Regions from separate parts of the Lysinibacillus sp. FSL L8-0126 genome, predicted to be linked through region 2. Evidence: riboswitches for the same ligand, from Rfam matches in the RefSeq annotation. Region 2 holds a riboswitch; each other region holds the start of a gene.

Region 1 (2,206 bases), 450 kb from region 2:
TCCATGTTGTCATCTTCTGTCTCCCCTCATTTGCTTTCTGGAAAAAGAAAAACCTTTACTCTAATTACGAAGAGTAAAGGTTTTGTAGAAGCCAAATAAAAACGAATAAAATAAAATACAGGTACTCGCTCTTGCTTCAACTTCTCCCTCCGAAAAGTTTGCATGCACAATCAAATAAGCAGGTTTCCTGACTTAAGCTTCATTTTACTATCGCACCTTCCCAAGTTTGCACCAGTGGCTTTGCGATTTCATCAGCTATTACAGTAGCGGGGGCTGTATTGGATTTTCACCAATTTCCCTATTATCTCGAGTTATTCGAGCACTTATCGACGTTTTATATGAAATTTATTATCTTCTTAATAGAATAGAAAACTGTCTCTATCATATCTCATTATTTTAAAATTTCAATATTTCTATAAAAATTTATGACAATTTTATCAATTTTGTGTGTAGACCGGGTATAAAAATTATAATATCTCCCTATTTATGACAATTCAGTAGTTATCAGAATCTTCTCTATTGACCTTCAATTGAAAATATTTTTAAAAAAAGTATAGCATATTTATGGAAAATCATGTTACACTTTGTCGTGAAATCTCACAACTTAATGTTTTTTCGGTGTAAAATACTTATCATTTTGCTTAAAAGGGAAGCCGGTTTGAGTCCGGCGCGGTCCCGCCACTGTATTAGGGAGCTTTATAGAACATGTCACTGTCCAACGGATGGGAAGACCTATAAAGTGTTGAACTAGAGCCAGGAGACCTGCCGAAAAATATGTGATCGTTTCAGCCTACGAGGATAGGTGTGCGGCTTAGCAGATGAGAATGTTATTTGCTTTTTTAGCTATGCACTTTTCCAACAACGGAGAAGTGCTTTTTTATTTACGCACGCTACATTCTAAAAATCTATTAGTAAGGAGGAAAGCTTTTGAAATTTTCATGGTGGAAACTTAGTTATTTTTTATTGGCCTTTTTACTCGTGCCAAAACGTGCCTTTGCTATGCATATCATGGAAGGTTTTTTACCAATCGAATGGGCTATTTTTTGGTGGGTCATCTCTATCCCATTTATTATTCTAGGATTGCGCTCCATTCGCAAAACAATTGAAGAAAACCCTGAAACCAAAATGCTTTTAGGTCTTTCAGGAGCCTTTGCTTTTGTGCTGTCGGCGTTAAAAATCCCTTCGGTTACAGGTAGTTGCTCCCACCCAACTGGTGTTGGACTTGGAACGGTTTTATTCGGACCTCTCGCTATGAGTGTCATCGGAACGATTGTTTTATTATTCCAATCTTTATTATTAGCACATGGTGGGATTACCACTTTAGGAGCGAACGCCTTCTCTATGGCGATTGTAGGCCCATTTATTGCTTACTTTGTCTTTAAAGGGGCTCAAAAAATAGGGTTGTCATTTTCACTAGCTGTTTTTTTTGCTGCGATGCTTGGTGACTTAGGTACATATGTTGTGACTTCTGTACAGTTAGCATTAGCCTTCCCTTCAGAGGTTGGCGGCTTTATGGCATCGTTTACAAAGTTCGCAGGTATTTTTGCCTTAACTCAAATTCCGTTAGCGGTGAGTGAAGGAATTTTAACGGTCATTGTGATGAATTTCTTGAAAAAGTACAATGTCAGCGAATTAAAAATGTTGCGTGTTTTCTCAACAAAGGAGGCACATTAGTAGATGAAACGAAATTTATTACTATTAGCGATTGTTGTGCTGTTAGCTATCATCCCATTGTTTATACAAAAAGGTGCAGAATTTGGTGGTGCTGATGGAGAGGCAGAAGCAGCCATTGGCGAAATCAATGCAGAATATGAACCGTGGTTTGAAAGCTTATGGGAGCCACCAAGTGGTGAAATTGAAAGCTTATTATTCGTGCTACAGGCAGCTATTGGAGCTGGTTTTATTGGCTACTTCATCGGCTATATGCGCGGCAAGCATAAAGAAGGTTAACCCGTTATGTTACTCATTGATAAGTATGCGTATCTTAATAAGCTAGCGTCCGTTCATCCGCTAGAAAAAATGATACTTTCAATTGGTCTACTTCTCGTAACGCTCATCATGAGAGATGAACGACTTTCACTCATTACATTTTTTGTAATGAGTGCTTTTATCATTTTAGGTGCAAAAATTCCGCTTACCTACTATGTTAAGTTATTATTGCTACCTGGATTTTTCTTACTAACAAGTCTTGTATCCATCTTGCTGT
Region 2 (2,206 bases):
TAATACATCACTGACATTTTTCGCACTATAAAGATGAATAACTGTATAGATTTCATCCCCATTTGGATATTGAAAATAATAATTTGGCCCTGAAAAAACACCAATCAAGTCCAATTCATTCGCTACCAGTCCTGTTTCTTCATGAAGTTCACGGGTAGCAGTTTCATTCAGTTCCATTGAGCCACCAGGTAATCCCCAATCCAACGTATCTGAACGATGTTGAAAGAGAATTTTCTTGTCATCGTTGACTACAAGAATTGTCGCCCCGATACTGATAATCGGTCTACTACCGATGTGTTTCCTTAATTCTGAAATATAGCCCATATGTGCTCCTCCTCTATATTATAAAAAAACTATTCGCCTTTTTTATTATAAAGACCTCTATTTCACTTGTAATCCTTGAAAATGGAGTTATTGGTATAGATGAACAATCTTTTTTTGTACAAAATAATGCTCAAAAATGCAGAATAGTCAATCAAAAATGAAAAATAGCTTTTTATAATCAGTCTTTTCTGAATTTTACCTATATTGATTGTTTTGAAAACTCTATGTTAAGGTAAATAGACAAATTGAATATGCTAAATTTTGGTGGTTCAAATGGAGTCCATTCCATTTGATTAAAAGGGAAGTTGGTGAGAGTCCAACACTGTCCCGCAACTGTATTTAGGAGCTCGATAACAAGGCCACTGTTTTGTTTGTCAAAATGGGAAGGTGTTATTGAAGTGTTGATTATAAGTCAGGAGACCTGCCACAAAATAAGCATCAATTGACCTACGAGGATAGGGAGGTGTTAGCTACTGCATGATTTTTGTGAATTCCTGTAAATTCACTGTTATTTGGTCTGTCATGCTTTTGTAGATTAACAACTTCTAAAAAGGGGTAGAAGTTGTTTTTTTGTTGTTCTTTCGTGTTGGAATGGTAACGCTTACAAGAATAATTAAACAAAGGGGCTGTCATTGAATGGAGTTAACTTATTCACCAGGTCTTGATGGGGTCATTGCTGCTGAAACAAAATTATCTTTTTTAGACACTGTAGGAAGTCAAATTGTTATTCGAGGCTACGACTTGATTGAATTATCACAAAGATATTCGTATTTAGACATTGTCTACTTGCTACTGCATGGCGAAATTCCTACTGCCGAGCAACAGGCTGACTTACAGGACAAATTAAAAGCACATTATCAGGTTCCGCAAGAGATCTTCCAAATCTTCAAGCTCTTGCCTAATGAAACACATGCGATGGATGGACTGAGAACTGGAATTTCTGTTTTAGCAGGCTTTGATCAGCACATCAATGATCGTTCTACTGAAATGAACTTGACGCGAGCTTATAGACTTTTAGGCGGTATGCCTAACATCGTAGCCAATAGCTATCGTGTCTTAAACGGACAAGATGTTGTGGAGCCAGATAGTCAGCTTTCCTATAGCGCCAATTTTTATTACATGATTACTGGTAGAAAACCAACGGCGTTAGAAGAAGAAATTTTTGATCAGTCTCTCGTTTTATATAGTGAGCATGAGATGCCAAATTCAACGTTTACGGCTCGTGTTATTGCCTCTACACAATCTGATTTGTACGGTGCTTTAACTGGAGCTGTCGCATCATTGAAAGGAAATTTACATGGAGGGGCCAACGAGGCAGTCATGTACATGCTTCTAGAAGCCAAAACAGTAGCAGGCTTTGAAGCCTTGCTGAAAAATAAACTGCAAAATAAAGAAAAGATTATGGGCTTTGGTCACCGTGTTTATATGAAAAAGATGGACCCAAGAGCACAAATTATGAAAGAGGCTTTGCATAAATTATGTTTGGCACAAGGGGATGATCGCTTATATCACATGTGTGAAGCTGGTGAGAAGGTGATGGCACAAGAAAAGAGCTTGTACCCAAATTTAGATTATTATGCAGCACCAGTATACTACATGCTTGGCTTGCCAATTGAAATCTATACACCTATCTTTTTTGGCTCACGAACGATTGGCTTATGTGCTCACGTCATTGAGCAGCATGACAATAACCGATTATTTAGACCTCGTGTCCATTATATTGGCGAGCGTCATAACCTTGAAGAATTGTCGGTATAATCAAGTTTTAACAACTCGCCATAGAGCTGATGGGCATTCTGACCAATGCCTATCAGCATACTAGTATATCAAATTCATGCCTTGAAAGGAAGATATAGATGATTAAAACAAATGACATATCTAA
Region 3 (2,206 bases), 1.1 Mb from region 2:
ATGCCAATTAGCGCAGTCGTTGTAGCTGCTGTTTTAACAGGTTCAGGTGGTGGTATTGTGCGAGATTTATTAGCTAGACGGAAGCCGCTAGTTCTCCGTGATGAAGTCTATGGTGTTTGGGCTGCTCTCGCAGGGCTTGTTATCGGATTTGAAGTTTTGACTGGAGACATTTTCCTTTATGTATTATTTGCAGTGATTACAGCATTACGCATTCTTTCCTATATGATGAAGTGGCGTTTGCCTTTGCGTAAGTTGAATCGGGCATAGATACTGTAATTGATAAAAAAATGAATAAGCGCAAAGAGTTCATTAACTATTTGCGCTTATTTGTTATTCAGTAACTATTTAGCCAAAAGATTCATGGCTTCTTCTAATGTCACCATATTTTTCATCATAGAACAAGCGGCATCTAAAAGAGGAAAGGCTAGAGCAGCACCAGAGCCTTCGCCTAATCGCATGTTCATATGCAGCATTGGCTCTACACCAAGTAATGATGCGGCAATTTTAGCCCCTGGTTCCTCTGAAGCATGGGAAGGTATGATAAAGTCTTTTACTTTCGGTTCAATTTGATAAGCAATAAGCGCAGCAATAGTCGAAATAAAACCATCAATAATAACAGGTTTTCGGTGACTTGCGGCAGCCAGCATGATACCAGCCATAGCCCCTATCTCTAGCCCTCCAACTTTAGCTAGAACATCAATGATATCGTTAGGATTGGGGTTGTTGAGAGTAATTGCTTTTTCAATTACTGCTGCTTTATGAGCAATCCCTCCTTGACCAACTCCTGCGCCAAACCCTGTTATTTCAATAGGGTCATAGCCAGTCAAAGCAGCTAATATGGCAGTGCTCGGCGTTGTATTACCAATGCCCATTTCACCTGTTCCAAGTAAGTTGGCTCCTTTTGTGATTTCATCTGTTGCCACATGAATCCCCACTTCAATGGATTGAATAGCCTCTACTCTTGACATAGCAGGGCCCTGTGCCATGTTATCTGTGCCATGTTTAATTTTATGAATGATAACACCTGCATCAAGCGGAATATCTTCTTTTACCCCAACATCTACTGTTACTACCTTTGCATTGGTAATGCCCGCAATCGCACAAACGCCTGTACCTCCCTTAGGAAAATTTAATGTTTGAAAGACCGTAACATCTTGTGGATTCGTTGTTATGCCTTCCTCACAAACGCCATGATCTGCTGCACAGACAATCATCACTTTTTTATCGACCATTGGATATAATTGTCCTGTTATGCCTGAAAGCTGTACGGCAAGTGATTCTAGTTTACCCAAGCTACCTGGGGGCTTACAAAGCGCATCAATTCGCTTTCTAGCTTGGTCCATACTATTCATATCAGCCCCTTGGATATTTTGAATCGTGTCTTGTAATAATTGCATTATTGTTTCTCCTCTCGTTCTACATGAAGACAAAATAAAAAGTCTGTAGTTTATTGTCATGACAAATAAACTACAGACTTTTCCATCATCTATATACTTCTGAAGCAAGTAGGCAGGTCTCCTGGCTTAGTTCAACATATCATCGTGCCTTCCCAGCGATTCGCTAGTGGCATTTACGATGACATTCCCTTATACAGTGGCAGGTCCGCTAAAGTTTTTCACTTTATTCCCTATTCTCCCTATTGGGCACCTAATGCTTTTATTAAACTATTTATAATCTACGACAGCGTATTTTTTCTGTCAATATTAGAATACTCGCCTTGTACCATTTCTTCGGTTACCTATTCTTTTTCTATTTCGCTTAGCAATGTTGAGCCTAATAATAGGACCGCTCCTATTATTTGTAGAAGCGCCATTTTTTCTCCTATAATCATCGTGGAAATTACTAATGATGTCAGTGGATCAATATAGCTAAGAATGGCTATACTTTGTCCTTTTAACTGTGACATGCCTAAAAAGAACAATAAAAATCCAACCCCTGCATGGACAATGCCTAATGTAATTAAGAATAGGACTGATTCAAAACTGATTTTCATGACCTGAAATCCTGTAGTTCCAAGTAGATAGAAGCTAAGGAAAAATGCTGCTAAAGAAAGTTGAATCATTGTATTTTCTGGTTCCTTTAAGCCGCATATAAATTTATTTGTCAATGTTAGCGCTGTGTAAAAGCATGCCGCGATAAGACCGTAGACAATGCCTATAAAATGCTCACTGTCCCCAGTGCCTTGACTTTGGACAATCAAATATAG

Evidence for each region. Region 2 has a riboswitch for cobalamin ahead of mmgD (citrate synthase). Riboswitches for the same ligand answer to the same signal wherever they lie in the genome.
Region 1: another riboswitch for cobalamin. It lies ahead of MHI34_RS16560 (energy-coupling factor ABC transporter permease); the one in region 2 lies ahead of mmgD (citrate synthase).
Region 3: another riboswitch for cobalamin. It lies ahead of cobT (nicotinate-nucleotide--dimethylbenzimidazole phosphoribosyltransferase); the one in region 2 lies ahead of mmgD (citrate synthase).

Annotation. Positions count from the first base shown of each region.
Region 1 is NZ_CP152028.1:3,410,080-3,412,285, reverse strand. Features, by position in the region: gene MHI34_RS16565 ((2Fe-2S) ferredoxin domain-containing protein) at 1-13, opposite strand, end outside; cobalamin riboswitch at 160-342, opposite strand; cobalamin riboswitch at 600-785, shown strand; gene MHI34_RS16560 (energy-coupling factor ABC transporter permease) at 928-1,674, shown strand; gene MHI34_RS16555 (energy-coupling factor ABC transporter substrate-binding protein) at 1,678-1,950, shown strand; gene cbiQ (cobalt ECF transporter T component CbiQ) at 1,957-2,206, shown strand, end outside.
Region 2 is NZ_CP152028.1:3,856,771-3,858,976, reverse strand. Features, by position in the region: gene MHI34_RS18645 (NUDIX hydrolase) at 1-324, opposite strand, end outside; cobalamin riboswitch at 573-768, shown strand; gene mmgD (citrate synthase) at 961-2,082, shown strand; gene prpD (2-methylcitrate dehydratase) at 2,181-2,206, shown strand, end outside.
Region 3 is NZ_CP152028.1:252,864-255,069, forward strand. Features, by position in the region: gene MHI34_RS01275 (trimeric intracellular cation channel family protein) at 1-267, shown strand, start outside; gene cobT (nicotinate-nucleotide--dimethylbenzimidazole phosphoribosyltransferase) at 342-1,397, opposite strand; cobalamin riboswitch at 1,491-1,666, opposite strand; gene MHI34_RS01285 (DMT family transporter) at 1,739-2,206, opposite strand, start outside.